2 regions of the Vibrio phycocola genome follow, and region 2 is predicted to be linked to the other one. Evidence: predicted binding sites of a transcription regulator. Region 2 holds the regulator's gene; the other holds the start of a gene.
The links. The regulator CRP, encoded in region 2, controls carbon source genes, mostly activating them, when cyclic AMP is high. The targets are predictions, from matches to a motif close to TGTGANNNNNNTCACA.
Positions count from the first base shown of each region.

Region 1: ACXJY6_RS14495 (CTP synthase) is a predicted target of CRP. The motif match lies at 2,567-2,582, and genes of this name have one in related genera.

Region 1 covers NZ_JBTAMQ010000010.1:95,815-101,490, forward strand. Annotated here, with positions in the region: gene relA (GTP diphosphokinase) at 1-1,585, shown strand, start outside; gene mazG (nucleoside triphosphate pyrophosphohydrolase) at 1,626-2,435, shown strand; gene ACXJY6_RS14495 (CTP synthase) at 2,666-4,297, shown strand; gene eno (phosphopyruvate hydratase) at 4,386-5,676, shown strand, end outside.
Region 2 covers NZ_JBTAMQ010000009.1:97,771-103,446, forward strand. Annotated here, with positions in the region: gene ACXJY6_RS13390 (ABC transporter ATP-binding protein) at 1-988, shown strand, start outside; gene ACXJY6_RS13395 (TIGR02444 family protein) at 988-1,449, shown strand; gene ACXJY6_RS13400 (YheU family protein) at 1,588-1,803, shown strand; gene ACXJY6_RS13405 (phosphoribulokinase) at 1,883-2,752, shown strand; gene crp (cAMP-activated global transcriptional regulator CRP) at 3,028-3,660, shown strand; gene ACXJY6_RS13415 (DUF1338 domain-containing protein) at 3,745-4,542, opposite strand; gene astD (succinylglutamate-semialdehyde dehydrogenase) at 4,563-5,676, opposite strand, start outside.

The DNA of each region.
Region 1 (5,676 bases), on a different contig from region 2:
CGCGAAACAGCTTTCCGAACGTCGTGTTGTTCGCGAGCAATATATTAAGAATTTTGTCGATAATCTTCGTGCTGAAATGAGCTCATGCAGTATTAATGCGGATGTTAGTGGGCGACCTAAACACATCTACAGTATTTGGCGAAAAATGCAGAAGAAAAACCTCGCATTTGATGAGCTATTTGATGTGCGAGCGGTACGGATTATTGCCGACAAACTACAGGATTGTTATGCGGCACTTGGCGTCGTTCATACTCAATTTAAGCACTTGCCTCAAGAGTTTGATGATTATGTTGCTAATCCGAAACCTAACGGATATCAATCAATTCATACAGTGATCCTCGGGCCAGAAGGCAAGACTATCGAGATTCAGATTCGTACCAAACAAATGCACGAGGATTCTGAACTCGGTGTTGCAGCTCACTGGAAATATAAAGAAGGTAAATCGGTTGGTCGTAGTGGCTACGATGAGAAAATTGCATGGCTACGTAAACTGCTCGATTGGCAAGAAGAGATGTCAGATTCTGGCGAGATGCTAGATGAGTTACGCAGCCAAGTATTTGATGACCGAGTTTATGCCTTTACTCCGCGAGGTGATGTGGTTGATCTGCCAATGGGCGCGACCCCGTTGGACTTTGCGTATCATATTCACTCAGAAGTTGGGCACCGTTGTATTGGCGCGAAAGTGGGCGGGCGTATAGTGCCATTTACCCATAAGCTAGCCATGGGGGATCAAGTTGAAATCATCACGACAAAAGAAGCGAATCCATCACGAGATTGGTTGAATCCTGCAACAGGTTTTGTTCACTCAGGACGTGCTCGTGCCAAAATTAATGCCTGGTTTAGAAAACAGAGCCGAGAGAAAAACCTTGAGGCAGGCAAAGAGATTTTAGAAGCAGAACTGCAAAAGATCGGCGCAACACTGAAAGATGCAACAGATTATGCCCTGAAGCGCTTCAATGTAAATTCTCCTGAAGAGTTGTATGTCGGCGTTGGTAGTGGTGATTTACGCATCAACCAAGTACTGAATCACATTAATGCTCTAGTGAATAAGCCGACTGCTGAAGAAGAAGACAAACTCGCACTGGAAAAACTCAAAATTTCAGAAACGAAAACTTCGAGCACAGCTAAAACCAGTAAAGATGCGGTTGTGGTTCAAGGCGTAGATAACCTAATGAATCATATCGCACGTTGCTGTCGTCCAATTCCTGGAGATGAAATTAAAGGCTACATTACTCAAGGGCGTGGTATATCGGTCCACCGCAGTGATTGTGAGCAACTTGAAGAACTTCGACACCATGCACCAGAACGAATTATCGATACGGTTTGGGGGGCGGGAGTTGGTGGCACCTATATTCTGACGATTCGCGTCGAGGCAATGGAAAGAACAGGTCTATTGAAAGACATAACTAGCTTATTGGCCAATGAAAAAGTTAAAGTCGCCAGTATGAAAAGTCGTAGTGATTATAAACGACAAATGATTTTTATGGATTTTGATTTGGAATTAACCAGTGTAGAAATATTGTCTCGCATCCAAGGGAAAATTGAACAAACTAAGGATGTTTTATCCGTTAAACGATTGGGTTAATCAAGACCTATGGTTAAGACAAGTCAATTAAGGGAAGTCGATGTCGCATCCGATTGAAAAACTGCAAGAAATAATGGCGCAATTAAGAGATCCAGAAAATGGCTGCCCATGGGATAAAAAGCAGAGCTTTGAAACCATCGTTCCTCACACAATCGAAGAAACCTATGAAGTTGTCGACGCCATTTACAACAAAGATTACGCGAACTTAAAAGAAGAGCTTGGCGACTTTGTGTTTCAAGCCATTTTCTACAGCCAATTAGCACAAGAAAAAGGGCTGTTTGATTTCTCAGATGTGATCGATGAAGTCAATGCAAAGTTGATTCGTCGTCACCCTCATGTTTTTGGTGATCAAACTTTTGGAAGTGATGAAGAGATCAATGCCAATTGGGACAAAGTTAAAGCCGAAGAAAAGTTACAAAAACAAGAGAGTGACAAGGTCGACTCTATTTTTGATTCCATCCCACAATCACTTCCCGCATTAAGCAAAGCGAATAAACTGCAAAAGCGTGCCGCAAAGTATGGATTCGATTGGGATTCTATAGGCCCTGTGGTAGCGAAGGTTGAGGAAGAGATTGAAGAAGTGATGGATGAAGCTCTGCAAGTCAATATTGACCAAGACAAGTTAGAAGAAGAGTTGGGCGATATGATGTTTGCTATGGTGAATATGGTTCGTCATTTGGGCCACGATCCTGAAGCTGCATTAACCAAAGCTAACTTGAAGTTTATGCGCCGTTTTCATCAAATTGAACAAAAAGTTGCGCATAATAACGCTAAGCTTACCGATTACAATCTAAGTGAATTGGATGGCATGTGGGATGAAGTAAAGCGTGAAGAGAAAGTCCGGAAATAAAATGATCATATCAATGTGGTAAAACAGAGCTAGATCAGTTGTTTACTACATAGAGCAAGTCATTACATCAAATTTTGCTTTCAGAACTAAATCTGTTGAATTGATTTGAAGCAAAAAAGAAAACAGAAGAGTGTGATAAGTTTCACGTTGTGGCGGTTAAGGGGTTCTGGTATATTTGCTTCCCGTCCAGATGAACTCATTTCCCTCATTCAACCAACTTCAGGTTAAACATGACGACAAATTATATTTTTGTTACTGGCGGGGTAGTATCCTCCCTTGGTAAAGGTATTGCAGCAGCATCCTTAGCAGCGATTTTAGAAGCTCGCGGCATTAAAGTGACTATGATGAAGCTGGATCCGTATATTAACGTTGATCCAGGTACCATGAGTCCAACTCAGCATGGTGAAGTTTTTGTCACTGAAGATGGTGCTGAAACCGATCTCGACTTAGGTCACTATGAGCGTTTTATTCGCACCAAAATGACGAAACGGAATAACTTTACTGCAGGTCGTGTTTACGCAGACGTCCTTCGTAAAGAGCGCCGTGGCGATTACTTAGGTGCGACGATTCAGGTTATTCCTCATATTACTAACGCGATTAAAGATCGTGTTATCGCTGGCTCTGAAGGTCATGATATTGCTATCGTTGAAGTTGGCGGTACGGTTGGTGATATCGAATCACTGCCTTTTATGGAAGCAATTCGTCAGCTAGCGGTTGAATTAGGTCGTGAACGTGCAATGTTTATGCATTTGACACTGGTTCCTTATTTAGCGGCTGCAGGTGAAGTAAAAACCAAACCAACGCAACATTCAGTGAAAGAGCTATTATCAATCGGTATTCAGCCAGACATTCTTGTATGTCGTTCAGATCGTGTTATTCCGGCTAACGAACGTAAGAAAATTGCACTATTCTGTAATGTTCAAGAGAAAGCGGTTATTTCAATGAAGGATGTAGATTCAATCTACAAAATTCCTCAGTTAATTAAATCGCAAGGCTTGGACGATATTGTTTGTACGCGTTTTGGACTGGATGCTCCAGAAGCTGATTTGTCTGAATGGGAACAGGTTATTTACGAAGAAGCTAACCCAACAGGTGAAGTAACCATCGGAATGGTGGGTAAATACATCGAACTTCCAGATGCATATAAATCGGTGAATGAAGCCCTAATTCATGCGGGCCTTAAGAATCGATTGAGTGTGACGATTCGTTATGTTGATTCGCAAGACCTTGAAAATAAGGGAACAGAAGTATTAGGTGAATTGGATGCGATTCTCGTTCCTGGTGGGTTTGGAGACCGTGGGGTTGAAGGTAAAATTTTAGCGGCGCAATATGCTCGTGAAAATGGAGTGCCATATTTAGGCATCTGTTTAGGGATGCAGGTAGCACTTATTGAATACGCTCGTAATGTCGCAGGATTAGAAGGGGCAAATTCAACCGAATTTGATAAAGAATCGAAATATCCAGTGGTTGGTTTGATCACTGAGTGGATTGATTCAGATGGTGCGGTAGAAGCACGTTCTGAGCAATCGGATTTAGGCGGTACAATGCGTTTAGGTTCTCAGCTATGTCACGTAGAAAAAGGGACAAAAGCTCATGAGCTCTATGGAAGTGAAACGATTCACGAACGTCATCGTCACCGCTATGAAGTAAATAATGTTCTTCGTCCACAAATTGAAAAGGCTGGTCTTAAAGTCTCAGGGCTTTCAGCGGACAAGAAATTGGTAGAAGTCATTGAGAATCCAAACCACCCGTGGTTTGTTGCGGCTCAATTCCACCCAGAATTTACTTCAACTCCACGCGATGGCCATCCGCTATTCGCTGGATTTGTTAAAGCTGCTGGTGAATATCAGCGCTCAGAATAGTGAAAAGTTCTAAAAGGACCCGGGTAGTTGTATTTGTAACAGCTACCTTTAAATTTGATATTTAATTTCAAAATGAGAGGAAACATTAATGTCTAAGATCGTTAAAGTTCTAGGTCGTGAAATCATCGACTCACGTGGTAACCCAACTGTTGAAGCTGAAGTACACCTAGAAGGCGGTTTCGTCGGTATGGCTGCTGCTCCATCTGGCGCATCTACTGGTTCTCGCGAAGCTCTTGAGCTACGTGACGGTGACAAAGCACGTTTCCTAGGTAAAGGTGTTCTTAAAGCAGTTGCTGCTGTAAACGGCGACATCGCTGAAGCATTACTTGGTAAAGATGCAAAAGATCAAGCAGCTGTTGACCAAGTTATGATTGACCTAGATGGTACTGAAAACAAGAATAAGTTTGGTGCAAACGCAATCCTAGCAGTTTCTCTAGCAAACGCTAAAGCTGCAGCTGCTGCGAAAGGCATGCCTTTATACGAGCACATCGCTGAGCTTAACGGTACAGCTGGCGTATTCTCTATGCCTCTTCCAATGATGAACATCATCAATGGTGGTGAGCACGCTGATAACAACGTTGATATCCAAGAATTCATGATTCAACCAGTTGGCGCTTCTACTCTTAAAGAAGGTCTACGTATCGGTGCTGAAGTATTCCACAACCTAGCTAAAGTACTTAAAGCTAAAGGTCTAAGCACTGCTGTTGGTGATGAAGGTGGTTTCGCTCCAAACCTTGAGTCTAACGCTGCTGCACTAGCTGCAATCAAAGAAGCTGTAGAAGCGGCTGGTTACGTTCTAGGTAAAGACGTTACTCTAGCAATGGACTGTGCTGCATCTGAGTTCTACGACAAAGAAGCTGGCAACTACAACATGAAAGGCGAAGGTAAAGTATTCTCTTCTGAAGAATTCAACTTCTACCTACAAGGTCTTGCTAACGATTATCCAATCGTTTCTATCGAAGACGGTCTTGACGAGTCAGATTGGGATGGTTTCAAACACCAGACTGAACTTCTAGGTGACAAACTACAACTTGTTGGTGACGATCTATTCGTAACTAACACTAAGATCCTAGCTCAAGGTATCGAGAAAGGCGTAGCGAACTCTATCCTAATCAAGTTCAACCAAATCGGTTCTTTAACTGAAACTCTAGCAGCAATCAAAATGGCGAAAGATGCAGGCTACACAGCTGTTATCTCTCACCGTTCTGGCGAAACTGAAGATGCAACTATCGCTGATCTAGCGGTAGGTACTGCAGCAGGTCAAATCAAAACAGGTTCTATGAGCCGTTCTGACCGTGTAGCTAAGTACAACCAGTTAATCCGTATCGAAGAAGCTCTAGGTGCTAAAGCTCCTTACAACGGTTTAAAAGAAGTTAAAG
Region 2 (5,676 bases):
AATAATAATGATGGACGAAGTGAGTGCAGGATACGGCGATAAGCTCATCTTAGAGAAAATACGCCTGAATTTGGTTCCTGGAAGTCGAATTGGACTTCTCGGTCGAAATGGCGCAGGTAAATCAACGCTGATCAAATTACTATCAGGTGAACTTAATCCTACAAGTGGTGATTTAACGTACTCTCAAGGTGTTAAAATTGGCTACTTTGCTCAACATCAACTCGAGACCCTGCATCCAGAAGAAACGCCTCTGCAGCATATGATGCAAATCGCCCCAAATCACACCGAGCAACAGATACGAGACTATCTTGGAAGTTTTGGCTTTCAAGGTGAAAAAGCGCTAGAAAAAGTAGCTCCTTTTTCTGGTGGAGAAAAAGCACGATTAGTTTTAGCTCTAGTTGTCTGGCAGAAGCCTAATCTATTGTTACTGGATGAACCAACTAACCACCTTGATCTCGATATGCGTCAAGCCCTCACCTTTGCTTTGCAAACCTTTGAGGGTGCAATGGTTATCGTCAGTCATGACCGTTACCTTCTTCGTGCCACCACTGATGACCTTTATTTAGTCCACCAAGGTCAAGCCGCCCCCTTCGATGGCGATCTAAATGATTACTACAAATGGTTAACGGAACAACAGCGCCAAGAACGTCGTGATGCGCAACCAGTGAGTAATGAAAAAGAAGGTGGGAATAGTGCCGCAGCGAAAAAAGAACAAAAACGCCGAGAAGCTGAATTCCGAAAAACTACCGCTCCACTTCGCAAAAAGCTCTCTCAATTAGAATCGAAAATGGATGCTCTTTCTGAGAGTGTTTCAGAAATTGATGAAAAATTGGCTGACAGTAGTCTGTATGAAATTGAAAACAAGAGTGTCTTAACAGACCTAATCGCTACTCAAGCCAGCGCAAAATCCGAACTTGAGAAAATTGAAGTAACCTGGATGGAGCAACAGGAAGAGCTTGAACTATTAGAACAAGAGTTTCACCAATAATGAGAAAAACACCGGCTTCTCACACTCTAATGACGGAACAACTCTGGCAATTCAGTTTGTCATATTATGCTGCTACGGGAGTGAAAGAAGCGTGTTTAACCCTCCAAAATCAATTTGGAGGAAATGTAAATACATTGCTTCTTCTCAAGTATCTCGATCTACACAAACTCAGCATTAATAATGATGAGTTGGAAACATTAATAAAGGCAACAGACAACACTGACGGCTTAATCAATCATTACCGTCAACTAAGACAATCCCTAAAACCTTCTCTGACCGACAACTTATATCAAAAGACATTGAAGTTTGAATTAGAATTAGAAAAGCGTCAGCAGGCTGATCTAGTCGATCAATTTAACATCTTAAATTCAAAACCCACCACAACACCAAATCTTGTATCTACGTATTGTCAGCGACTTAATGCCACCCATTTATCCGCCTCTTTTATTGAGCCGTCCTAATAAATAACGAAACCTAAACTGAGGCCGATTCTTCTTCCGTACAACAAATCTTCATCAATATCAGGTAATGCATTTCGCAATTCGAGTAAATAGACATAAAATAGGCGCAACTCAACATTAAGAATCAGGAAATTTGCGATGATCGTTCCATGGCAAGAAATAGCGCCAGACACCCTGAACACGCTGATCCAAGAATTTGTCCTTCGTGAAGGCACCGATTACGGCAATAGTGAAATTGATTTAACCACCAAAATAGAACAAGTTAAGTCACTTCTTAGTAAAAATGATGCGGTAATCGTTTACTCAGAGCTTCATGAAAGTATCGATATTCAGATCCACCCTAAATTGCGCTAATCCATTTCTGCTGTAATCATCGAAAGAATATTTCGTGCTATAGTGGCGTTAAAGAAAGTAAAAATAGACAGGGAAAGTCATGTCCGCAAAGCATCCAATTATTGCTGTTACTGGTTCTTCGGGAGCAGGTACAACCACAACCTCAGAAGCATTTCGCAAACTCTTCAATGGGATGAACATTAATCCAGCTTGGGTTGAGGGTGATAGTTTTCATCGTTTCACTCGCCCCGAAATGGATATTGAAATCCGGAGAGCTCGTGAACAAGGTCGCCATATTAGTTATTTTGGTTCTGAAGCCAATGACTTTCCTCTATTAGAGTCGTTTTTCGATGAATACGGTAAAAGTGGAACAGGAAAAGTACGCCGTTACCTACATACATTTGACGAGGCAGTCCCATATAACCTAACACCAGGGACGTTTACACCTTGGCAAGATTTACCTCAAGATAGCGACCTCCTTTTTTACGAAGGTCTCCATGGGGGCATAATTGATGGCCCCGTTAATGTCGCGCAACATGTCGATTTTTTGATCGGGATGGTTCCGATCGTCAACTTGGAATGGATTCAAAAATTTGTACGAGACACGCGAGATCGAGGCCACTCAAAAGAAGCGGTAACGGATTCGATCGTTCGTTCTATGGATGATTACCTCAACTATATGACACCACAATTCTCACGTACTCACATTAACTTTCAGCGAGTGCCAACGGTCGATACATCCGACCCATTGAGTGCTCGAGATATTCCCAGCTTGGATGAGAGCTTTGTGGTTATTCGTCTGCAAGGAATTAAGCAGGTCGATTACCCTTACTTACTCGCCATGATTGATGGATCGTTTATGTCTAGCCAAGACACCATCGTTGTCCCTGGAGGAAAGATGAGTTTTTCAATGGAACTCATTGTTAGACCTATTTTGCAACAACTGATTGAAACGGGAAAAATTGGCTGACGGCTATCACATAAATAAAAGGTTAATACGCCGTTAATCGAACAGCGTTCCTTTAATTTACTTCCAATAGCGTGACCATGTGCACACTTTTGCGTAGAAATTTGCACGTGTCACACGATTAAAATCAAGAAATTGAGCCCGAAAAAGGATATTATTTAATTCAGAATTAGAAAATACCTTGCGCGTTTTCTCCAACTCTTAGAGTAGAATTATCGCAATTGGGCATAGCTACTACACGAAACAGCAAGTATACCCTGCATAGGAAGAGAGATATTATGGTTCTAGGTAAACCTCAAACAGATCCAACGTTAGAGTGGTTTCTTTCACACTGTCATATTCATAAATACCCATCAAAAAGTACTTTGATTCACGCAGGTGAAAAGGCGGAAACTCTTTACTACATCGTAAAAGGTTCTGTCGCAGTACTGATTAAAGATGAAGAAGGTAAAGAGATGATTCTCTCTTATCTAAATCAGGGTGACTTTATCGGTGAACTTGGTTTATTTGAAGATGATCAAGAGCGTACCGCTTGGGTTAGAGCAAAGTCGCCATGTGAAGTCGCTGAAATCTCATTTAAAAAATTCCGTCAGCTTATCCAGGTCAATCCAGATATTTTGATGCGCCTCTCTTCACAAATGGCTCGCCGTTTACACGTGACTAGCCGTAAAGTAGGTGATCTTGCGTTCTTGGATGTGACTGGTCGTATTGCTCAAACGCTATTGAACTTAGCAAAACAACCTGACGCAATGACACACCCTGACGGAATGCAAATCAAAATCACTCGTCAAGAGATTGGACAAATTGTTGGCTGTTCACGTGAAACTGTTGGCCGAATCCTGAAAATGCTTGAAGAGCAAAACCTGATTTCAGCGCACGGTAAAACTATCGTCGTTTACGGAACGCGTTAAACTTCCAGTTTTCAGTCTTTAAATTGAAAAACCACTTCAACTTGAAGTGGTTTTTTATTTGCTTGGTGGACGATACGTGTCCAGTTAAAGACGTCGATCGGTACTTTCAAAAATTTTATTCGCCGATGCTTCGACAAAACCACTGTATAACACACCACTATCGGTAGGATAACGTTTAGCGAATTCATAAAAACCTCCTGGTAAGCGAAGCTCTGTCTCTATCAAGGAAACCTCCACAATATCGGCCATGGTGGAGGATTGTTCCAGCATCAATTCTGGTGTTCCCTTCACTTCTCCACCAGACTCATTGATTGCGAAGTCATGTTGTCTTAGGTACTGATTAACGTTTTTGACTTGCTCGAATCGATTCAATTGATTCACACTGACCGTAAAATGGTTCGCGCCATAGCCGTGCGCAGCAACCCAAGCCGCATATTCGCTTTCTTCCGATAAAAGGTGATACTGTTCAATAGAGAGTGACCATGGACGTCCGGCGTAAAGAAAGTCGGGTCCAGAGAAGTAGTGTGAATCGACTTGTGCGATTAAGCTATGAATGACTTTTTGAGCTGGGGTGGACAGTTCTTCAACCAAAAGTTCGCTAATAAATACTTTTGGCAAATCAGAATTGGAATGCTCATAGTGCTTAGCCCTTAATTTTTTTGCCTCAAATCGATATTCTCCCCCTACTTTATAGCCTAGCTTTTCAAATTGAGAAGCTAACGTCTCAAGTCCGAGTGGCTCTATATTAAAAGTCCTTAGAGCGATATGATCGTTAATCAACTCACTCTCTTCTTGCAATAGATCCTTTATTCTCTGAGCTGAAGGACAAAGGCGAGAAGCATAATCCTGCCATAGGTAAGAAAACAGTTGTTCAGGTGTCATAGTGCTTCCTTAATAGTGAACTAGAGATGAATCCCCGGCGAACATACTGTTGGGAGCTCTAGCTGCTCCCCTTCAATAGATGCCATAGGATAAGCACAATAGTCAGCCGCATAATAGGCACTTGGTCTTAAATTGCCAGACGCTCCTGGCCCACCAAATGGCGCGTCACTGCTGGCTCCAGTTAATTGACGATTTAGATTCACAATTCCCGCACGAATGTGATCGACAAAATAATGCCACTCACTATGCTGGGTTGAAATTAAGCCTGCAGAAAGCCCAAATTGAGTATCGTTTGCCATCTCTACCGCGGCTTCTAAGCTACTATACCGAATGACTTGCAACAAAGGGCCAAAACACTCTTCATCAGGCAGATCTACGATATTGCTCACATCTAAAATAGCTGGCGTAACAAAAGCATGTTCTTTGCGCTGTGCAATAACAAGTATTTTTGCGCCCAAGCTCACTAAGTTTTTTTGTATCTCGATAACATGGTCTGCAGCTTGAGCAGAAATCAATGGCCCCATAAATGGAGCGGGGACTGCAAACGGCTGGTCTATATCGAGAGCTTCAACAACCTCTATTAAACGCGTCAATAACGCGTCTCCTCCCTCACAATCGGGGATATATAGACGTCGCGCACAAGTACACCTTTGGCCTGAACTAATAAATGCAGATTGAATAATGGTGTAAACGGCTGCATCGATATCACCAAAATGTGAACTCACCACCAAAGGGTTATTTCCCCCCATTTCGAGGGCAAGCATTTTTTCTGGCTGTCCCGCAAACTGTCGATGAAGAGTATGGCCTGTTGAAGCACTTCCAGTAAAAAGCAAACCATCTATCTGCTTCATTTTTGCTAGTGCAATACCAGTATCGCTACCACCTTGAACCAAATTCAGAACACCGTCAGGAAGACCCGCCTGTTGCCATAATGTCACCATAATTTCAGCACATTTCGGGGTTTGCTCTGAAGGTTTTAATACCACACAGTTCCCCGCTAAAAGTGCGGGTACAATATGACCATTCGGGAGATGACAAGGAAAGTTATAAGGGCCAAAAACAGCCATGACACCCAAAGGCCGATGACGTAACACGAAACGCTGCTCGTCGTTCTCTCGGTATTTATCTCCACTG